DNA from 4 places in the Agrobacterium sp. GW821-FHT14E08 genome. Region 1 is predicted to be linked to each of the others. Evidence: riboswitches for the same ligand, from Rfam matches in the RefSeq annotation. Region 1 holds a riboswitch; each other region holds the start of a gene.
What was found. A riboswitch is a leader RNA that binds a small molecule or an ion and turns the genes downstream of it on or off. The one in region 1 is predicted to bind cobalamin.
Positions count from the first base shown of each region.

Region 2: linked by a shared signal. The riboswitch ahead of AC1ROR_RS15195 (ABC transporter substrate-binding protein) and the one ahead of AC1ROR_RS08845 (CbtB domain-containing protein) in region 1 are both predicted to bind cobalamin.
Region 3: linked by a shared signal. The riboswitch ahead of metE (5-methyltetrahydropteroyltriglutamate--homocysteine S-methyltransferase) and the one ahead of AC1ROR_RS08845 (CbtB domain-containing protein) in region 1 are both predicted to bind cobalamin.
Region 4: linked by a shared signal. The riboswitch ahead of bluB (5,6-dimethylbenzimidazole synthase) and the one ahead of AC1ROR_RS08845 (CbtB domain-containing protein) in region 1 are both predicted to bind cobalamin.

Region 1 is NZ_JBXAPJ010000002.1:14,185-19,455, forward strand. It holds gene AC1ROR_RS08825 (GNAT family N-acetyltransferase) at 1-444, shown strand, start outside; gene AC1ROR_RS08830 (type 1 glutamine amidotransferase family protein) at 466-1,032, shown strand; gene AC1ROR_RS08835 (hypothetical protein) at 1,204-1,518, opposite strand; gene AC1ROR_RS08840 (CbtA family protein) at 1,523-2,233, opposite strand; gene AC1ROR_RS08845 (CbtB domain-containing protein) at 2,245-2,427, opposite strand; cobalamin riboswitch at 2,590-2,825, opposite strand; gene AC1ROR_RS08850 (c-type cytochrome) at 2,919-3,839, opposite strand; gene AC1ROR_RS08855 (c-type cytochrome) at 3,924-4,358, opposite strand; gene AC1ROR_RS08860 (LysE family translocator) at 4,478-5,107, opposite strand; gene AC1ROR_RS08865 (helix-turn-helix transcriptional regulator) at 5,239-5,271, shown strand, end outside.
Region 2 is NZ_JBXAPJ010000003.1:531,079-536,349, reverse strand. It holds gene AC1ROR_RS15210 (pseudoazurin) at 1-276, opposite strand, end outside; gene AC1ROR_RS15205 (ABC transporter ATP-binding protein) at 273-1,073, opposite strand; gene AC1ROR_RS15200 (FecCD family ABC transporter permease) at 1,070-2,098, opposite strand; gene AC1ROR_RS15195 (ABC transporter substrate-binding protein) at 2,095-3,123, opposite strand; cobalamin riboswitch at 3,284-3,518, opposite strand; gene AC1ROR_RS15190 (GNAT family N-acetyltransferase) at 3,639-4,517, opposite strand; gene argE (acetylornithine deacetylase) at 4,744-5,271, shown strand, end outside.
Region 3 is NZ_JBXAPJ010000003.1:345,521-350,791, forward strand. It holds gene AC1ROR_RS14325 (sugar ABC transporter permease) at 1-1,218, shown strand, start outside; gene AC1ROR_RS14330 (ATP-binding cassette domain-containing protein) at 1,237-2,019, shown strand; cobalamin riboswitch at 2,081-2,296, shown strand; gene metE (5-methyltetrahydropteroyltriglutamate--homocysteine S-methyltransferase) at 2,397-4,742, shown strand; gene AC1ROR_RS14340 (hypothetical protein) at 4,929-5,162, opposite strand; gene AC1ROR_RS14345 (helix-turn-helix domain-containing protein) at 5,257-5,271, opposite strand, start outside.
Region 4 is NZ_JBXAPJ010000001.1:1,132,951-1,138,221, forward strand. It holds gene AC1ROR_RS05590 (DUF2865 domain-containing protein) at 1-988, shown strand, start outside; gene AC1ROR_RS05595 (chymotrypsin family serine protease) at 1,060-1,482, shown strand; gene bluB (5,6-dimethylbenzimidazole synthase) at 1,563-2,276, opposite strand; cobalamin riboswitch at 2,374-2,556, opposite strand; gene AC1ROR_RS05605 (TolB family protein) at 2,744-3,574, opposite strand; gene AC1ROR_RS05610 (glyoxalase superfamily protein) at 3,767-4,144, shown strand; gene AC1ROR_RS05615 (NAD+ synthase) at 4,398-5,271, opposite strand, start outside.

The DNA.
Region 1 (5,271 bases):
ATCATTCGTGGCGCACGCAAGACGGATCTGCCCGAACTCAACGAGATGATCACGCTGCTTGCCTCCTACCACGGCGATGCGGCTGCGATCACGCCGGCGAAACTGGAACGCGACCTGTTCGGCCCCCTGCCCTGGGTGCATGGGCTGGTTGCGGAAGCCGATGGCGCGCTGATCGGCTACGCCCTGCTTCTGCCGCTCTACAGGGCGCAGGAAGGTCAGCGCGGACTTGAGCTGCACCATCTCTTCGTGCGTGACGGCCATCGTGGCCATGGCACCGGCCAGCACCTCGTTTCCCGCGCCCGCGATATCGCCAAGCGGCTGGGCTGCGACTATCTTTCCGTCAGCGCCACGACCGGCAATGTGGCGGCGCATCGTTTCTACGAAAACATGGATTTCGCGCCCCGCCCGGTCACCGGCATGCGCTACATGCAGGCCATCGCCTGATTAAAAACCACGGAGACGGCCATGACACGGATCGCCATTGCGCTCGCGCAGGATTTTGCGGACTGGGAACCGGCGCTGCTTGCTGCCGCAGCACGCAGCTATCTCGGCGTCGAGATCGTTTACGCCACGCCCGATGGCCGGCCGGTAACCTCCATGGGCGGGCTGAATGTGACGCCTGACACGTCCTATGACGCGCTCGATCCTGAGAATATCGATGCTCTCATCGTTCCCGGTGGTCTCAGCTGGGAAAAGGGCACGGCTGTCGATCTTGGCGGGCTGGTGCACCGGTTTCGCGACAGGGACCGGCTGGTGGCCGGCATCTGCGCGGCGGCGAGCGCGCTCGGCGGCACGGGCGTTCTGAACGATGTCGCCCATACCGGCAATTCGCTGGCATCCCACAAGGCCTATCCGGCCTATAGCGGTGAAAACCTTTATCGCGACCAGCCGAAAGCGGTCAGCGATGGCGGCATCGTCACCGCCGCCGGCAGCGCGCCGGTCAGTTTCGCTGTGGAAATCCTGAAACACCTCGGCCTCTTTGGTCCGGAAGCCGAGGCGGAACTTCAGGTTTTTGCGGCAGAGCATCGCTGAGGCGCAGCCGTCTCGGTTGTTTGCACTCCCTCTACTCCCCGTAATTCCGGCCTTGAGCCGGAATCCAGCCGACGCGCGTCCGCGCGGCGAAAAGAGTCTTTTCAGCCCAAAGACTTGGGCTGGCTGGATCCCGGCTCAAGGCCGGGATGACGGAGGTGAGAATAGCGAGGATTATCGCCGATCCAGCACCCGGCACACGCGCGCCGCCGGCTCCTCACCCTCCCCGGCAATCGCCCGGCGAATATCGCGGCTGTTCAGATGCAGGCTGCGGCCGGCGGGCAAATTTGCACGTTTTATCTTGGAAAGGGCTGCCCCGACGAAGGCGGCCTCGTGGTCATGGAAAAAGGTGAGAGCCGCCTCGTGTCCGGGGCTCGGTCCGAGAACCGCCTTGAAGGCAAGACGGTGCACGGCGCAGAAAGCGCCGTGACCGGGAACGGCAAAACGCAGCGCATCGAGTTCCTCACTCCATTCCGCTGCGTCCTGCATGGATTTACGCCTGCTGGAAGCGCTTCAGGAAAAACGCGCTCAATGTTCCAAGCAGAGCCCAGAAAACGAAGCTGGTCACGGTGGCGGCGACGATGAACTGACGCTCGAGCGGCAGCGGTGCCAGCGCATGTTCGCCTTCCGGAGGCAAGGGTGCGCCCACCACATGCGGTGCGACGATCAGCACCAGCGCCAATATGATGGCCCAGGGTTCGCGGCGGAAGGCGATCAACGCAATGCCGCCCGCGGTTGCGGCAACCGTCGCAAGCCACCAGATCTGCCGTGCCTCGAGCGCGGCAGCCGGGCTGCCCGGCAGTTCCGGCGGCAGGCCGATCATCGGGGCCAGCATGACGGCGGCAAAACCGGCAACACCCCAGAGAAGGCCTTCACGCCAGCCGCCATTCGTGCCACGCAGCGAAATGAGGCCGGTCAGCACCAGCGCATAACCGATGGCGGTGAGAACATTGGCGGCGACGGTATAGGCGGTGCGCTCGAAGCCGTCGGCCGGAGCCCAGGCTTCATCGTTATGCTCATGGGCAGGAACGGCAGCACCGGGCGCCGCCGCATCATGGCTGTGGGGTGCTTCGCCGGCGCTTTCATAGGTTTCCGCCTGAAGGATGAGCGGCGTCGTGCCGAAAGCCTGCATGGCCGAAACGGCGAAACCGCCGAGAATGCCGACGAGAACGGCGGTAAAGACGATATTGCGAAAAGACGACATGCGGTTTCCCCTCAATGGCAGGGGAAGGCATTGGCATGGCGCGTGTCATGCGCGGCATTGTGAACGGCTTCCACATGGGAAAAGCCGACAAAACCGACAACAAACAGGCCAAGCATGATCGCCGTCAGCGATTGCGCAAAGCTGGTTGTTTTTGCGGAAACGGCTGAATTGGCCGTATTCTGGTTGATGGACATGGTGACCCCTCTTGCGGCGCGACCCCGCGCCTCTGGACGCGGCCGAACAGCAAAGGCCGTCGAGCCGCATACGATACACTTCACCACGGGGATACGAGACTGACACAGGGAGAAGTTGATCCCACCACCCTGACATTCCGCTCTTCCGGACACCCCGCCGGCATGGATATTTCCGTGATGGCAGGTCTCCTGGCTTACGGGTCAAAACCTGAAACGCCTTCCCGGCATCACCCTCTCTGGAAACCCTGGGTTCCCGGCGAGATGGCTTGCCAGTGGCATTTCGTTTCAGGCTCTCCGCTCACAGTTGCGGGGGCAGCCACGAATGAGGATTTCTCCCTATCGTGTTCCCTTTTCACCTTCCGGAATGCCCGGAAGGAACCATCACAGGATTGTTATCCGATGGGCGGGGTCGGGAGTCAATGGCGCTTACCTACCTCTCCTCCGTCATCCTCCGGTCAGGCCCGGGGATGACGGAGGAGAGGTATCAGGCTCTAACGCGACGGGATCGCCTTCAGATAGGCGGCGATGGCATCGCGGTCATCGGCCGTCAGATGCGCCATATTCTGCTGCACCTTGACCATGGAACCGCCGACGCTGTCGAATTCCGGGGTGAAGCCGGTTTCCAGATAGCTGGCAATATCGGCCGCCGCCCAGGCGCCCATGCTTTGCGAACCGGGGGTGATGTCGGGAATACGGCCCTCGCCTTCCGGATTGGGACCGCCGGCCAGCCATTTATCCGTCTGGAATCCGCCGAGCGCATTGCGCGGTGTGTGGCACTCGCCGCAATGGCCAGGCCCTTCCACCAGATATTGGCCGCGCAGCAATTCGGCATTGGCGTTGGCAAGCTCGACGCGGGGCCGCGCCGAGGGGTCGAAATAAAGGAATTTCCAGCCGCCCAGCGCCATGCGCATATTGAAGGGGAACGGCAGGTCGTGATCCGGCGCGTCGTTCTGGCTGGCGGGCAGGACTTTCAGATAACCGTAGAGGTCGTTGATGTCCTTCTGCGTCATGCGGGCATAGGAGGCATAGGGAAAGGACGGGTAGAGATGTTCCCCGTTCTTGCCGACACCGCGCGTCATGGCATCGCCGAATTCGGCCAGCGTCCAGCTGCCGATACCATGTTGCGGATCGGAGGAAATATTGGGCACATGGAAGGTGCCGAAGGGGCTTTTCAGCGCCTGCCCGCCCGAAAGCATCAAAAGCGCATCGCCCTTGGCATCGGGTGCGGCATGGCAACTGGCGCAGCCGCCCGCCCAGAACAGCGTTTCGCCATTGGCCAGATCCGGCTCGCCAAGGCTCACCCAATGGCTGGGCGCCTGTCGCTCAGGCGCCGTCACCCAGGCGAAAATACCATAACCCGCAACGGCCGCAATCGCGATCCCGCCCGCAAGCTTCGTCCAAATGGAAGACATGCCCCTCTCCCCACTCTCACCTGACTGGGTCAGGTGTCTTTCCAGGCCTGAAAAACGCCGCCGGAAAGCGGCGTTTTGAAAGGATTATTTCTTCAGACGATAGGTCTGATGGCAGGTGCCGCAATCGGCGCCGAGCGTCTTCATGGCGGTGGTGACGCCTGCCTCATCGGTGGGGAGATTGGCAAGAACCGTGTCCGCATCCGCGCCCAGCTTGGCGGCCTTTGCCTTGAAGTCCTCGAAATTTTCCCAGATGGCGGGTGCCGCCGCACTGCCGGCCTCGCTGCCGGGCGGGAACTGGTCGGGGAAAGCCTTGGCATTGGTGCTGATGGCCGTCACGGCGGCTTTCACGACGTCAGCGTCGTAAGGCTTCTGACCCTTGGAGATGGCGGCGAGCGCGCCCATGGAGCCGCCGATCTGCTTCATCATGCCTTCACGTTTTTCGACTTCGCCGGCAGCATAGACCGCTCCGGCGCAAAGACAGCCGAAAAGCATGGCCGCCGCGATGGTTTTCAATTTCATAGACTCTCTCCTTGATTCCGGCTGGGATACCGGACGCTAGATGGAACGGCGCGAGGATGCCCTTTCCGGATGGCGAAAAGAAGTCACATTGCGGTGAATTCTATCGTGAAAACAGAAGTCTAGGACAGGGCCTCCCAAAGCGTCAGCAGGGCTGCGGCAATCAGCATGAAACCGGCGGCGCGGCCGATGAAGATTGTCGCACCCGGTGAAGAAACCAGCCATGCCCGGCTTTTATCCGCCGTCAGCGCCAGCGCGCCGTAGACCGTGAACTGGGTCACCGCCACCATCGCGCCCATCACCAGTCCCTGCATCCAGATCGGGCCATAGGCCGGTTTGAGGAATTGCGGATAGATCGCCATCATGAACAGATAGGCCTTGGGATTGGAAAGGCAGGTCAGCACCGCCCGCCAGAAGGCTTTTCTGACCGAAGCGCTCGCCTGCGCCTCATCGCCGTTCACGACGATCGCGCTGCGCATCAGGCCTATGCCGATCCAGATCATATAGGCCGCACCGAAGACCAGCAGCGGCAGGAACAGCGAGGGCATCCAGGCGGCCAGCATGCCGACGCCCAGGGCGCCGTAAAGCGAATGCACGATGCCGCCGGCGCTCATGCCGCTTGCGGCGGAAAGGCCGGTTCTTTTGCCTCCCGTCAAAGCGCTTGCCAGCACGAACAGCATGTCCATGCCCGGCAGGATGATGATGCCGAACAGGACCAGAAAGAAAAGCCAGAGATTTTCAGCGTAACTCATGTCAGTATCTCCCAAAACAGTTTGCGGCACATTCGGGAAAGCATATGTTTCTCAATGTGTTTTTCTGTTTATAGGAAAAGCCAACTGACAGCGTTGTGTCAGTTGCGTGGTGAGCAACCGGAAAAACGGCAATGCGCAAGGCGTCGAGACTGTTCGAGATCATC
Region 2 (5,271 bases), on a different contig from region 1:
TTCAGGAACCATGCCCTCTATGGTCGCGGCATTGTGGCTCTTATGGGTCGGCACGAAGCGAACGCGATCGCCGGGAGCGATCTCGAGAAAATCGGGTTCGAACACCATCGGGCCTTTTTCGCCCCGGTTCAGCATCTTCACCTCGAAAGTTTCCGCCATGGCGTGAAGGGGAAAACCAGTGATCGCCGCCAGGGCAATTCCAGCAACAACGCGAAGCGTTTTCATGTTTGGAATTACGCCAAAACCAATGTTTTCGAGCGTCATCAATTTCATCATCGTGCCAGTACTTTCCTTGGGTGATCGGCTGCCCCGTGGGCCGGCAGAAAACGAATGTGGGAAAAGCCACCCTCATCCGTGGTGACAACCGACTGCACCCCGAAAACGGAAGCGATCGTCGCTGAAGTCAGAACCTCATGCGGCGGACCGACCGCGATCAATTCGCCCCGGTGCAAGATGGCGACGCGGTCGCAGAACATGGCGGCGTGATTGAGATCGTGCAGCGCCGCGACGACGGTAAGGCCCTGCCGGCGCACCAGATCGAGCAGGCCGATCTGGTGGCCGATGTCGAGATGGTTGGTCGGCTCGTCCAGAAGCAGGATATGTGGCTCCTGCGCCAGCGCGCGGGCGATGTGCAGCCTCTGCCGTTCGCCGCCGGAAAGGTGATGCCAGCTTCGATCCGCCTTGTCCGCCATGTCGACATTTTCAAGCGCCGCATCGACGATGGCATCATCCTTTGACGACCATGCGGAAAGCGGGCCGAGATAGGGTGTGCGTCCAAGTTCGACAGCCTGTCGCGCGCTGATACGTTCGGTGGTTTCGGCCTGCTGCTCCACAAAGGCGAGCCTGCGGGCAAGCTCGCGCCGCCCGAATGAGGCAAGCGGCTCCTCGCCAAGCGTGACGTGACCTCTGCGCGGTTTACGGATGCCGGCCAGCATGGAAAGAAGCGTGCTTTTACCCGAGCCGTTCGGCCCGATAATGCCGAGGAACTCGCCGGAACCAACATCCAGTGAAACGCCGCGGACGATTTCGATGTTGCCGGCATGGAAATGCAGATCGTGGGCGGACAATCTCATGACCGACCCCTTTTCTGCCCAAGGATGAAGGCAAAGGCGGGCGCACCGACGAGCGCGGTGATGACCCCGATGGGCAGCACCTGCCCGGGAATGACGATACGGGAGAGAATATCGGCGACGATCATGAAAATCGCGCCGGTCAGCGCCGTCACCGGCAGCAACAGCCCATGGCGAACGCCGACGAAGATGCGCGCCGCATGGGGAATGACGAGGCCAACGAAGCCGATGGAACCGACCAGCGACACCATGACCGCCGTCATGATCGCCGAAACCGAGATCAGCACCGCATAGACCCAGCGCACGGGGATGCCGAGCGAGGCTGCGGCCTGGCCGCCGAAGGCGAAGGCATCCAGCGCGCGGGCGTACCAGAGGCATACCGCAAGACCGGCGAGGCAGACCGGCAGGGCCAGCCACACATCCGGCCAGCGCACGCCCGAAAGATTGCCCAGAAGCCAGAACATGATGCCGCGCGCCTGTTCGGCATTGGCGGATTTTGTGACAATGAACGAGGTCATGGCATTAAAGAGCTGCGAACCGGCGACCCCCGCCAGGATGATGGCGCTGTTGCCGTGCCCGGCCCTGACCGCCAGAAGGCTGACCAGCGAAAAAGCAACAAAAGCCCCGATCAGGGCGCCCGCCGGCATCGTCAGGAACCCGGCGCCGAAGCCCAGAAGCGCCACGGCGACTGCCCCCGTGGAGGCGCCTGCGGAAATGCCGAGAATATAGGGATCGGCAAGCGGATTGCGCAAAAGCGATTGCAGCACCGCACCGGCGAGCGCCAGCGAAGCACCGCAACAGGCGGCGACGACGGCGCGGCTGAGACGGTAGCTCCACACGATGCCCTCATCCAGCGGCTCCAGCGGATAACCCGCGTGGAAGACACGGTTTGCGATGGTTTTCGCCACCACATCGAAGGGAATGGCGGTCTCGCCGATGGCCGCACCAGCCATCAGCGCCACGAGCAGCAGGGCGAGCGCGGCAAAAGCCAGACCCGCCCTGCCGAGATGGACGGAAAAACCGTTCACTTGGCGAGGCCGGCGGCGGAAATCGCCTCGGCCAGCGTTTCGATGCCCTCAATCGTGCGGATCGTCGGGTTCATCGCCTGTGCGTCCATGTCAAAGACGTGTTTGTCCTTGACGGCGGGCATGATGCTGGCAACCGGATCGGTCGCGAGGAACTTGTGTTTGACGGCAACATCGTCGGCGGGGAAACGGCGACGGTCCATCTTGCCGGCGACGATCACGGTCGGATTGGCCTTGGCGATGGTTTCCCAGCCGACGGTTGGCCATTCCTCATCGCTTTCAATGACATTCTTAAGCCCGAGCGCAGACATGATGTAACCTGGCGCACCCTTGCGGCCGGCTACATAGGGATCGATATCGAGTTCGGCGCTGGAGAACCAGAAGACGGCGGAAAGCTTGCCATTCACCGAGGCAATCTTGGCGCGGGCCGCCTCTTCGCGCTTCTTCAGGTCAGCAACGACGTCTTCGCCGCGCTCCTGCACGTTGAATATCTTGGCGAGGTCGCGGACCTCCTGATAGATCAGGTCCATGGTGAAAACGGTGTTGCGCACGCCATCGCCACCGCCGGAATTGTCCTTGCCCAGGCAATCGGCGGGTGATGTATAAACGGGAATACCGAGCTCGGCGAATTGCGCCGGCGTTCCGACAACACCCTCAGGGCCGATCTGCCACTGGAACTGCGTCGTCACAAGGTCCGGCTTCTTGCCGACCACGGCCTCAAAACTCGGATCGTTGTCGGCCAGCCGCTCCACCTTGGCATTGGCCTCCTCGTAACCCTTCAGAACCGGACCGATCCACAGCGCCGTGCCCACTACCCTGTCGGCGACGCCGAGCAGATAAAGAACCTCGGTCGTGCTCTGCCCCACGGATACGGTGCGGGCAGGCGCCTGTTTGAAGGTGATCTCCTGACCGCAGCTGTTGATCGTCAGGGGATAGACCGTTTCGGCAGCCCTGGCGGAAACGGGCAAAGCCGCAAGGGCAGCGGCCAGAAAGCCGGCATAGGGCGGCAGGCGTCTAGAATGCAACATATGTTCTCCAGTCGAAATTAAATCGCTTGTTCCAGAGCAGCAGGCGTTAGAACGCGCAGCAACAGCGGAACGTCTTGTACGGAGAACAACGACGGGACGCAAACCAAATGTTATGAAATAACATTACAATCTCCTCCTCCGGGCTTCCCCGCCCGTAACGATGGTTCATATTTTGACGGCAGGTCTCCTGGCTCACGAATTTGCGCCGTTCATCTGCCTTCCCGCATTCCGCAGAACACAGTGGCATGACGCGTCGAAGCGTCACGAGGATGAACGGCAATCCGCTTACAGTTGCGGGGGCAGCCACGGCATTGGGTCATAATAATCACCCGCACCATGTTCCCTATTAATCCCTTCGCCTTTCGGCCTCAGGAACCGTCGCTTTCTCACATAAGGGGCAAGAGGCGGGGCGTCAATTGCCAAAGCATGTCTGCCGAAAGTGTGAGGGCGGACCTGAGGCAAAGACATGGATCAAACAAAATCCTGAAGCGCATCGCGTGCGTCGGCGCCGCCGTTCAACACAATGAAGGGCCTGCCAGCGCGAAAACTCTGGCGGCACCGGTGCTCACCGGTTGCGGCACGTTTTTCGACATGGTGGTGAGCGTCTCGATCACGACAAGCCCGGATTGCGTTAGAAAATCGGTGAAGGGGCCACCGCTACAACTATTATCGAGGCGCACCAGCTGATCCTCCAGATCGGCAAAATGCCGTCTCACAAGAGCTATGGCATCCGTCTCTTCACTCGCGACCACCGGGCCAACGATGTGACCCCGCCCCGCCGCACGGCGCAGCGCAAAAGCGATGAGACGATCCGCCTCGAACAGACCATAGCCCGTATTCTCACGCAGAAGTCGCTGCAAGACGCCATGGCGGGAAACACCGAAGGCCGCCCGGTCTATCGCCGCCACCTCCGGCAGATGTTCTTCCGATAGCGACTCTATCCTTCGTTTTTTGCCAGATGGCGGCGTCTCGGCAAGGCACCGTGCCTTTCCGCGAAAAAGATGCACTTTTTCCGTATCGCCGGCAAAACCAAGTCTGGAAAACAGCCGCCGCGACACATCCGTGGCGTTCAGCCGAAGGGAGATGGCGGGAAACTTTCCGATCAGTTGCCGCACCAGCCACGGCGCAACGCCCTGCCCCTGCAAGCGTGGAGACACAATGACCATGCCGAGCGTCGCAAAGCCCTGATCATAGGGAAACAGCATGGCGGTTGCGACAACACGGTCGATCTCGTCCAGCGCCGCAAGGCCAACGCCGCACTGGCGCAGAAAACACCATTCATTAGCGTGATATCGCCACCCGACAGCCATGGAGAGCGCATGCAGATGATCGGCATCCACATCGGCAATATCTACCGTCCGCAACTCGAAACTATCGACTTTGAGCAGGTCCATGACAAGCGGCCCTCATCCCCTCCGATACGGAACCTCCGGCCCCACAGCCCGGTCCACGACATCCGAAGATAACCAGCCACACCAGCAGGAATTTTTTGAAAGCACTGGAAGGACACAACAATCTACCGAAATCACCCGCATTTCAGCAGATAAACGCCGCAGACCATTTTAAGCTTTTGCGATGACAATCCGGTCAAGCGCAAGCGGCCGGCCAGCGGAGACGGCCATGAACGCAATCGAAATCCTTGAGCGTCTTGTCGGCTTCCCGTCGGTGGTCGGAACCGCCAATGGCGACATTGCCGGATGGATCGCAGATTATCTGGAGAGCCACGGCGCGAAAGTATCGCTGCTTCCGGGACCGGAGGGTGACCGGGCCAATCTGTTCGCCACCTTCGGCCCGGCCGATGTCGCCGGCTACATCCTGTCCGGCCATATGGACGTCGTCCCTGCGGCAGAACCTGAATGGTCTTCCGACCCCTTTACGCTGAGAACCGAAGGCGACCGTCTTCACGGACGCGGCAGCACCGATATGAAGGGCTTTCTGGCCACGGTTCTCGCTGCCGCACCGGCATTTTCGCGTCTGGCGTTGAAACGGCCCATGCACATCGCCTTTTCCTATGACGAGGAAGCGGGCTGCCGTGGCGTTCCCCACCTCATTGCCAGATTGCCGGCGCTGTGCGCACCACCGGCGGGCGCCATCATCGGTGAGCCAAGCAATATGCGGGCGGTTCGCGCACATAAGGGCAAGGCTGCG
Region 3 (5,271 bases), on a different contig from region 1:
CGCCTGCTCGGCATGGTCGGCGCGCTTCTTCTGATCTGGATCGGATTTCATATCCTGTCCGGCGGCCTGTTCCTGACGCCGAGAAACCTCTGGAACCTCTCCGTGCAGACCGCCTCCGTGGCTGTCATGGCAACCGGCATGGTGCTCGTCATCGTCACCCGCAACATCGACCTTTCGGTCGGGTCGATCCTCGGTTTCTCCGGCATGATCATGGGTGTCATGCAGGCGGAAATCCTGCCGCAGATCCTCGGCTTCGAACATTGGGCGACGTGGATCGTCACGCTTCTGGTCGGCATTTTCGTCGGCGGCGCCATCGGCATGCTGCAGGGCTCCATCATCGCCTTCCTGAACGTGCCGTCCTTCATCGTTACGCTCGGCGGCCTGCTAGTCTGGCGCGGCGGCACCTGGTTCATCACCAGCGGCCGCACCGTGGCACCGATGGATTCCACCTTCCGCCTGATGGGCGGCGGCACCAGCGGCTCGATCGGCGCGACATGGAGCTGGATCGCAGCCGTCGTCGCCTGTGTCGCCATCGTTGCGGCCATCCTGAATTCCCGCCACCAACGCCGCCGTTTCGGTTTTCCGCTGCGGCCGGTCTGGGCCGAATATTTTCTGGTGGCGCTCGGCTGCCTCATCGTTATCGGTTTCGTGGCGGTAGTGAACAGCTATCCCTGGCCGGTCAACATCGCCCGCAACTATGCCGATGCCAATGGCATAACCTGGCCTGAAGGCGGTCTGTTCATTTCGCACGGCATCGCCATTCCGGTGCTGATGGCTCTTGCCGTCGGTGCGGTCATGACCTTCATCGCCACAAGGCTGCGCTTCGGCCGTTATGTCTTCGCCATCGGCGGCAATCCGGAAGCGGCGGAACTCGCCGGCATCAAGACCCGCTGGGTCACGGTGAAGATATTCACGCTGATGGGCGTTCTGTGCGCCATCGCCGCGGCCATCTCGACCGCCCGCCTCAATGCCGCCACCAATGCCCAGGGCGAGCTCGACGAGCTTTACACCATCGCGGCGGCCGTCATCGGCGGCACTTCGCTTGCCGGCGGTGTCGGAACCATAGCGGGCGCGATGCTCGGCGCGCTCGTCATGCAATCGCTGCAATCCGGCATGGTGCTGGTGGGCATCGATACGCCCTTCCAGCGCATCGTCGTCGGTGTGGTTCTGGTCGTCGCCGTCTGGCTCGACACCATCTACCGCGCCCGCGCCAAGTAAGAACCGAGGAGAACTCCTATGACGGACCAAGTCACGCCCCTCGTGGAAATGCGCAATATTTCCATTTCCTTCGGCGGTATCCATGCGGTGGAAAACGCATCTGTCGATCTTTTCCCCGGTGAGGTGGTTGCCCTTCTCGGCCATAATGGCGCGGGCAAATCGACGCTTATCAAAATCCTGTCGGGCGCATACCGGCGTGATGGCGGCGATATTCTCATCAATGGCGAGGATGCGGATATCCGCAATCCCCGCGACGCCAAGAAATACGGCATTGAAACCATCTACCAGACGCTGGCCGTGGCCGATAATGTCGATGCGGCCGCCAATCTCTATCTCGGTCGTGAGCTGAAGACGAAATGGGGCACACTTGACGATGTCGCCATGGAAGCCTCGGCCCGCGAGGTGATGGGGCGTCTCAACCCCAATTTCCGGCGGTTCAAGGAGCCGGTGAAGGCGTTGTCCGGCGGCCAGCGACAGTCCGTCGCCATTGCCCGCGCCATTCTGTTCGATGCCCGCATCCTCATCATGGACGAGCCGACGGCCGCACTCGGGCCGCAGGAAACGGCGCAGGTGGGCGATCTCGTCAAGGAGCTGAAACGGCAGGGCATCGGCATCTTCCTCATCAGCCATGATATTCACGACGTCTTCGATCTGGCCGACAGGGTCTTCGTAATGAAGAACGGCAAGGTGGTGGGCCATGCCCGGACAGAGGATGTCACCAAGGACGAGGTTCTCGGCATGATCATTCTGGGCAAGGTGCCGCCCGGTGCGGTGCCGGGGCCGGGTGCGGTCGCGCTCTGAGTTCATAGAAATAAAGATATAAAGATTTCTTTATGTCTATTGACATCGTGACGCCCGTGGTGAGAAATGCGGGTGTCATGGTTCTCCGGGCCTGATATTTCAATCCCGGAGCTAAGAGGGAATCCGGTGCGCCGTTTTATCGGCAAGACCGGAGCTGCCCCCGCAACTGTAAGCGGCGAGCCTTTGTCCATCCACGTCACTGGGGTGAAAGCCCCGGGAAGACGGACAAAGGCGACGACCCGTAAGCCAGGAGACCTGCCAGGACAAAATAACGTCCACGGGCGGGGTGTCCCGGTGGTTGCTGCAATGGTCCGGCAAAGGCCGGGCCTGCACGCGTCCGCTTTACCCATGCCCCCACAACCAAATGGGGTATGACAATGCCAAACAAGACCATTCCAGTCGCATCGCTCGGTTTTCCGAGGATCGGACGCCATCGTGAACTGAAGTTCGCGCTTGAAGGCTTCTGGTCCGGAAAGATTTCCGAGACGGAACTGCGCGAAACCGCCACCCGGCTGCGCGCCGAAAATTGGGCGCTTCAGCGTGAGAAGGGGATCACCCACATCCCCTCCAACGATTTTTCCTTCTACGATCATGTCCTCGATACGGCCGTGATGGTGGGCGCCATTCCATCCCTCTACGGATGGACGGACGGAGAGGTTCCCCTGTCGACCTATTTCGCCATGGCGCGCGGCAGCGAGAGCGAAGGCCATGCAGGTTGCGGCCATGCGCATGGACATTCCCATCACGCACAGGGTGTTCCGGCGCTGGAAATGACCAAATGGTTCGACACCAATTATCACTACATGGTGCCGGAGATTTCAGAGGATCAGCATTTCGTGCTCACCTCACAAAAGCCCGTTGACCACTTCCTTGAGGCGAAGGCGCTCGGCATCCACACGCGTCCAGTCATTCTCGGCCCGGTCACGTTCCTGAAACTTGCCAAGGCACGTGGGACAGCGTTCAAGCCGCTCGATCTGCTGGCAAGGCTGCTGCCGGTCTATGAAGAACTGCTGCGCCGGCTGCGGGCTGCCGGCGCGGACTGGGTGCAGATCGACGAACCGGTTGCCGCTCTGGACCTTTCCGAGGGTGAACGCCATGCGCTTACCGTGAGCTATCAGGCTTTGTCGAAAGCCGCGCCGGATCTGAAAATCCTCGTCGCGACCTATTTCGGTGGTCTTGAGGATAATCTGGAGGCTGTCGCAGCGCTTCCGGTCGCGGGTCTTCATATTGATCTGGTGCGTGCGCCGGGTGAGTTTGAGGTGGTGCTGAAGGCTTTGCCCGCAAGCCGTGTCCTGTCGCTCGGCGTCATCGACGGTCGCAACATCTGGCGCGCAGATCTCGCCGCGATCATCGACCGGTTGGAAACCGCCATTGCCGAACGCGGCGTGGAGGCGTTTCAAATCGCGTCGTCCTGCTCGCTGTTGCATGTTCCGGTCGATCTCGAACTGGAGACCGGCCTCGATGCCGATCTGAAAAGCTGGCTGTCCTTCGCCACCCAGAAACTCGGCGAACTTGCCACGCTCGGCAGGGCGCTTGGCGAGGGCAGGGCCGCAGTCGCGGTGGAGCTGGCGGCTGCCTCCGGGGCCGTCGCCGCACGTGCATCCTCGCCAAAGGTAACGGACCCCGCCGTGCAGAACCGTATCGCGATGATTGCTGAGGCCGACAAGAAGCGGGCGAGCGCATTTGCCGAGCGGCAGAAGGTGCAGTCGCAGGCTATTGCGCTGCCGCTTTTCCCGACAACCACCATCGGCTCCTTCCCGCAGACGCCGGAGGTGCGAAAGGCCCGCTCTGCAAATTCGAAGGGCGCGCTGACCGATGCGCAATATGAAAAATTCCTGCAGAAGGAAACCGAAGCGACCATCCGCTGGCAGGAGGAAATCGGCCTCGACGTCCTCGTTCACGGCGAGTTCGAGCGCAATGACATGGTGCAATATTTCGGCGAGCAGCTTTCCGGTTTCGCCTTTACCCAGCATGCGTGGGTGCAGAGCTACGGCTCGCGTTACGTGCGCCCGCCGATCATTTTCGGCGATGTGTCGCGACCGAGGCCGATGACGGTCCGCTGGTGGGAATATTCCCAGTCACTGACCGAAAAGCCGGTCAAGGGCATGTTGACGGGACCGGTGACGATCCTCAACTGGTCCTTCGTTCGCGATGATATCGCCAGAAGCCTGACCTGCCGGCAGATCGCGCTCGCCATCCGCGACGAGGTCAATGATCTCGAGGCAGCCGGGGCGAAGATGATCCAGATCGATGAGGCGGCGCTGCGTGAGGGCCTGCCGCTTCGGCATCGGGACTGGCAGGATTATCTCGACTGGGCGGTGGAATCCTTCCGTATTTGCTCAAGCGGTGTTGAGGACCGGACGCAGGTTCACACCCATATGTGCTATTCGGAGTTCAACCAGATCATCGATGCCATCGCGGCCATGGATGCGGACGTGATCTCCATCGAGACCTCGCGGTCGAAGATGGAACTGCTGGACGCCTTCCGGACTTACAAATATCCGAACCAGATTGGCCCCGGCGTTTACGACATCCATTCGCCGCGCGTGCCGGCCGTGGGAGAAATGGTCGATCTCCTGGCGCTGGCGCGGCAGCGGCTTGACGACCGGCAGCTCTGGATCAATCCGGATTGCGGCCTGAAAACCCGCAAATGGGAAGAGGTGAGGCCCGCGCTCGTCAACATGGTCGCCGCGGCCGCCGAACTTCGCCGGGCAGTGCCCTGATATGAAGCGAGGCCCGGCAAAACCGGGCCTCGCTTGCATGAAGAAAAATTGGGGAGGGGTATATGTCCGGCAGGATGGAGCCGGCCGGACCGGAAAACCGAAGAACGATCCCGAGCGTCTGCGACTGGAGGTCGGTGTGGACGCTCGCTCGATTCGTGGTCTATGCCATTGCTGCCCCGGAGGCTTTCAATGCAGATCGGTGGATGCGAAACCGCTGCCGTTCAGCTCTGCGCCTGCCGGCGGCAGACCGTGCTGATTGATGTCCTGGGCCAGCGATAACAACGCCATTTCGAGGAAATAGGTCGACATGCCCAGATCCATGGATTTCGAACGCTGGCAAAGATAGGAAACCATCCTACCAAGCGCGAGAATCTCGTCTGCATTGTCCTGTTCAAGTATTGCTGTGGTAGACGCCGCCATGCTTCCCTCTCGACAATCGACAGTATGAAAACGCGTTGATATTGCGTTGTTCATTTTCGACCACATCGAGCGTCACGCGAGCGTCACACCTGCGTCAATCATCGTTTTT
Region 4 (5,271 bases), on a different contig from region 1:
CGTCATCGGCAATACGGCCGAGGTGCGGCGTTATGCCAATGCGCTCGCCCGCCAGAACATCGTCATCCGCAAGATCAGGAACGACCTGCGCAGCTATGGCTGCTCATCCGGCAGCGTCATCGTCTATGGCAGCCCCAATGCCGGGCTCTGCGCCGAGATCGGCGATGCGCTGGTGGATGCCGAAGCCGAACGCGATGCCATCATCCGCGACCGCGACGATGCCATGGCTGCCGCGCGTGACAATGGCGGCGACGTCAGGCGCCAGCGTATTCTCGCCGCCCTCGATGCCAATGGCTGCAGCACCGTGCCGCAAATGGAAACGCAATTGCCGCCGCCCTCGCCCGATGTGACGCGTTATCCCGACGCCTTCCGCCAGCAGGGCAATCAGCCGGGACAGGCCGGGCTTTCGCCCTACCCCAACGCCTCCGCCGAGGGCGGGCTTAGAACACTCTGCGTGCGCACCTGCGACGGCTCGTTTTTCCCCATTGCGTCCAACGCCTCGCCGCTCGATTTCCGCGCCCAGGCGGAGCAATGCCAGAAAATGTGTCCGGGAACTGAGACGGAGCTTTATTTCCACTCCATGACGGATCAGGAAACCGCCGATATGGTGTCTGCCGAAACCGGCAAACCCTACAAGGATCTGCCGACCGCCTTCGCCTACAGGAATGCCTCGGCAAAGGCGCCGGGCTGCGCCTGCAACATGGCCGCCTATCACGAAGAAATGCAAAAGCAGGAAGAGGCCGCCCGGCCGGAAGCCGAAAAACCCTATTCCGGCATCACCACCATCCCATCACCGCAAGGCGACAAGGCTCCGAAACCCGCGGAGCAGCAGCAGGCCGCAAAGCCGCCGGAACAACCGGTTCCCGAACGCGACTACGACCCGAACGACAGCAGGATCCGCGTCATCGGCCCGAAATTCCTGCCCGACCAGACAGGCCGGATCGACCTCAAAAACCCGGCGTTGAAGGGCATACAGCCGCAGCAATAGAGGCGCCGCGATGTTTTAAGCCGGGTGGCAACCGCAATCGGATAGCGCCGCATCCCTGCGGGATCGTCGCCTTGCAGAGGGGCAACATCGTCTATCAGGGAACCAGCTATGGCGTCGATGCGGCCGTTGCCAGCCCCACAAACGGCCGGCTCGCCACCATCGGCGCGATCTACAACCTTCCCTCACCGGTGGGAGCAGCCGTTGCGGCACTCAACATGAATGTCACGAAATCGGGGGTGACGACGAACATCACCAATGGCGTCGTTTCCGGCTTTTACGATGTGCAGCAGCCGAACATGCGCAACCAGATCGGCATATCACCCCGCCGCGCCGGCGAGGTTTTCAGCCAGCCGGGCGATAGCGGCAGCGCCGTGATCGACACGGCGGGCAACAACGTCGTCGGGCTGTTTTGGGGCGCAAGCGCCCAGGGCACGATCAGCCTCGCCAGCCCCATCCACCCCATCCTCAATCTTTTCAACTGCACCGTCGTCTGACGATGAAAAACGCCTGACAGATGGAAAACCACCCTTTCCGAACGCTCATTCGGGAAGGGTGACCCCAAAGCGAAAGCCGCTCACCCACCCCACCGGTTGCGGAACACCAGCTCCTCCAGTGGCACACGCTGCCGCCAGCCCTTCACCGCCAGTTCCGGCTCGGTGTAAAGCGCATCGACGCGGCCGAGGCACAGCCAGGCCACGATTTCGATATGGTCGGGAATGCCCAGAATGGTGCGAATGTCGCTGTCGTGGAAAATGCTGACCCAGCCGACACCGATGCCTTCGGCACGCGCCGCAAGCCAGAGATTCTGGATCGCGCAGACGGTGGAATAGACATCCGTGCGCGGATTATGGGTGCGGCCCAGCACCACCTTGCCGCCACGCGTCGGATCGCAGGTGACGCAGATGCTCAGCGGCGCCTTGCGGATGCCTTCAAGCTTGAGACTACGGTAGAGCGTCTGCTGCTCGCCCGTAAACATCGCCGCCGCCTCCTCATTGGCGCGGCTGAAGGCCACAAAGGCGGCCTGCCTCACGGCGCCATCGGTAACGAGCGTGAAATTCCACGGCTGCATGAAGCCGACGGAGGGAGCGGAATGCGCAGCCCGCAGCAGGCGCTGCACCACCTCCTCCGGCAAAGGATCGGGCAGGAACTGGTCACGCACGTCACGGCGGCTTTCAATGGCGCGGTAGATCGCCTCGCGTTCCTCGCTGGAAAACGGCCGGGCGGGTGAAAGCGCGTGATCGAACGGATCGGCTTGCAATGAACCGGTGGCGGACGGATCAATCGGCATCGTTTATCCCCAACAATGCGGGCGCGGCTGTGCTGAAACCATACCGGTTTTCGCCTGCACGACACGCCTCTTCAACAACCTGCCGCCGTCCACGCGGTTCAGTCTATCCCGTCAGGCCGGTCTTCTGACTCGGCTTCATCCGCCCTTTTCGCCTTCCCGAACTGCTTCAGTGGCTTGTGAAAAGGGCATCCGCCTCACAGCGCTGGGCACGTTCCGGTCTTTCACCGGATTCCCGATTCTCCCGCCGCAACCGGCGGGCACCTGACGTAGAAAGCTATGAGCAAGAAGGCTTGCGAAGGCAAGTGTCTTGCAGGACCGTGCGGCAATGTGACCATGGCACACCGTCGTACCCGCCTTGAGCAACATCCAGACAACCCAAGTCTCTGGGCTGAAAAGAGGCCTTTCGACGCGCAGACGCGCATCGGCTGGATGCCGGATCAAGTCCGGCATGACGGAAGAAGAATAGATCACGCCACAGGGAAATACCTAACATAGGCGAACTCATCCCCATCCGGTGACCAGTTGGGTGAGTTCATCGTGCCCTGCCCGCCAAAAAGCTCGAACAGTGTTTCGGCATTGCCGCCATCCATATCCATCAGCCGCACCCGCACATCGAGGTCACGCGGATGGTCGAAGACATCGCCGTCATAGGAGACGAACACCACCTTGTCACCTTTCGGAGACGGATGCGGAAACCAGTCGCCATAGGAACTGTCGGTGATCCGCTCGACGGCTGAACCATCCACCCGCACGCGCCAGATCTGCATCAGCCCCGTGCGGCTGGAATTGAAATAGACCCACTCGCCGTCTGGCGAATAATCCGGCCCGTCATTGCGGCCCTCGCCATGGGTCAGCCGCGTCTCGACGCCGCTTGCTATATCCATCGAATAGATATCGAAGACCTGATCGCGAATGCCGCAATAGGCAAAACTTTTCCCGTCCGGAGCCCATCCGTGCCAGTAGGAAGGAAGGTTCTTCGTCATCAGCCGTGGCGCGCCGCCCGCCGAGGGCATGAGGTAGATGGCGCTCTTGCCAAATTCCACCTTGTCGGAAATGGCGTAAAGCGATCCATCCGGCGAAATACCGTGATCATTGTTGCAGAGCGTCGCAAAGCCGGTATCGACCCTCTCCGGCGACGCATCACCGGCAAGGGACAGGCGGTAAAGCAGCCCTTCGCTGTTCAGCAGCAGGTATTTTCCATCCGGCGACCAGTTCGGCGCTTCGAATAGATCAGGCGTCTGCCACACCACCCGCATCTGCCGGGTGCGGATGTTGAAGATTTCGATGGAGCTGCGCATTCTGCCTCCCGGGCGTGTCCGTGTTCTCGCTCAAAGCGCCCGGCAATGCAGACATTCCGTTTGCATCCGCCATCGCCATGATTATGATCCTAGGGCGGCAGGCACCGTCCTGCAAATTCAAACCGGAAAAAACGCCAGCGCTCCGGCACCGTCCGTGACCCTTGCCGTTTCTCCCAGATCCGAGGTTCCGCGATGAATACCATCGCCGATCACCGCATCCGCTTCGGGCGGATCGCCGCAATGCTTCCTGTCAAAAACATCGAAAAGGCCCATGATTTTTATGTCGGTGTTCTAGGCTTCGAAAAAACCTTCGAAAACGGCAATCCTGTCGGTTTCATGATCCTCAAACAGGGCCATGCCGAGCTGCACCTGACATTGCAGCCCAGCCACAAGGCAGCGCCCTTCAATGTGGCGCATATGATGGTGAGCGATGTCGATGCGCTGCATGCGCTCTGCAAGAGCCAGGGCTTGCGCATCATCAAGGGCCTGCAGGACAAGGATTACGGCCTGCGCGCCTTTGTGTTTGAAGACCCCGATGGCAATCGCATCGATGTGGGGCAGGCTATTTGAGATGAGTGGGCGGCGCGGGGTTTTCTCCGCGCCGCTTGTTTAAACACGAAGGTTCGTTGTGGACCGAGCGCATGCCCCTTGTTTCTTCTCCCCGCCGGGGAGAAGTCCGCGGCAGCGGGATGAGGGGGCAAGGGCAGTGAGTTACGGCAACGTTGCCCCTTCATCCGACCCTTCGGGCCACCTTCTCCCCGGCGGGGAGAAGAAACGAGCGGCAACGCCGAGCAAAACATCCGCTACCAGCGCCTTCCGTCAATCACCGATCCCGAAACCGGTTGGTAATCGGGTAACGCCGGTCACGCCCAAAGTTCTTCTTGGTGATCTTCACGCCCGGCGCCGATTGCCGGCGCTTGTATTCGGCAAGATAAAGCAGATGCTCCACCCGGTGCACCGTCGCCACATCATGGCCACGCGCGAGAATCTCCTCGACCGACATTTCCTTCTCGACAAGGCATTCCAGAATATCGTCCAGCACCGGATAGGGCGGCAGCGAATCCTGGTCGGTCTGGTTGGGGCGCAATTCCGCCGATGGGGCCTTGGAAATGATATTGGCGGGGATCACCTCACCGGAAGGGCCGAGCGCGCCCGGCGGCACATTACCGTTGCGCCAGCTGGAAATGGCATAGACCTGCATCTTGTAGAGGTCCTTGATGGGGTTGAAACCGCCATTCATGTCGCCGTAGAGCGTGGCATAACCCACCGACATTTCCGACTTGTTGCCCGTTGTCACCACCATCGAGCCGAACTTGTTCGAGACGGCCATCAGGATGGTGCCGCGCGTGCGGCTCTGCAGGTTTTCCTCGGTAATGCCCTCTTCCGTGCCTTCGAAGAGATCTGACAGTGCCGATAGGAAACCCTCCACCGGCTCGACGATCGGCACGATGTCGTAACGGCAGCCCAGCGCTTTCGCGCAATCGGCCGCGTCCTTCAGCGATTCCTCCGAAGTATAGCGGTAAGGCAGCATGATGCAGCGCACCCGCTCCTCGCCCAGCGCATCGACGGCAAGGGCGGCGCAGATCGCCGAATCGATGCCGCCGGAAAGGCCGAGAACCACGCTCTTGAAACCGTTCTTGTTGACGTAGTCGCGGAAGCCCAGCATGCAGGCGCGGTAATCGGCCTCCTCGCCTTCG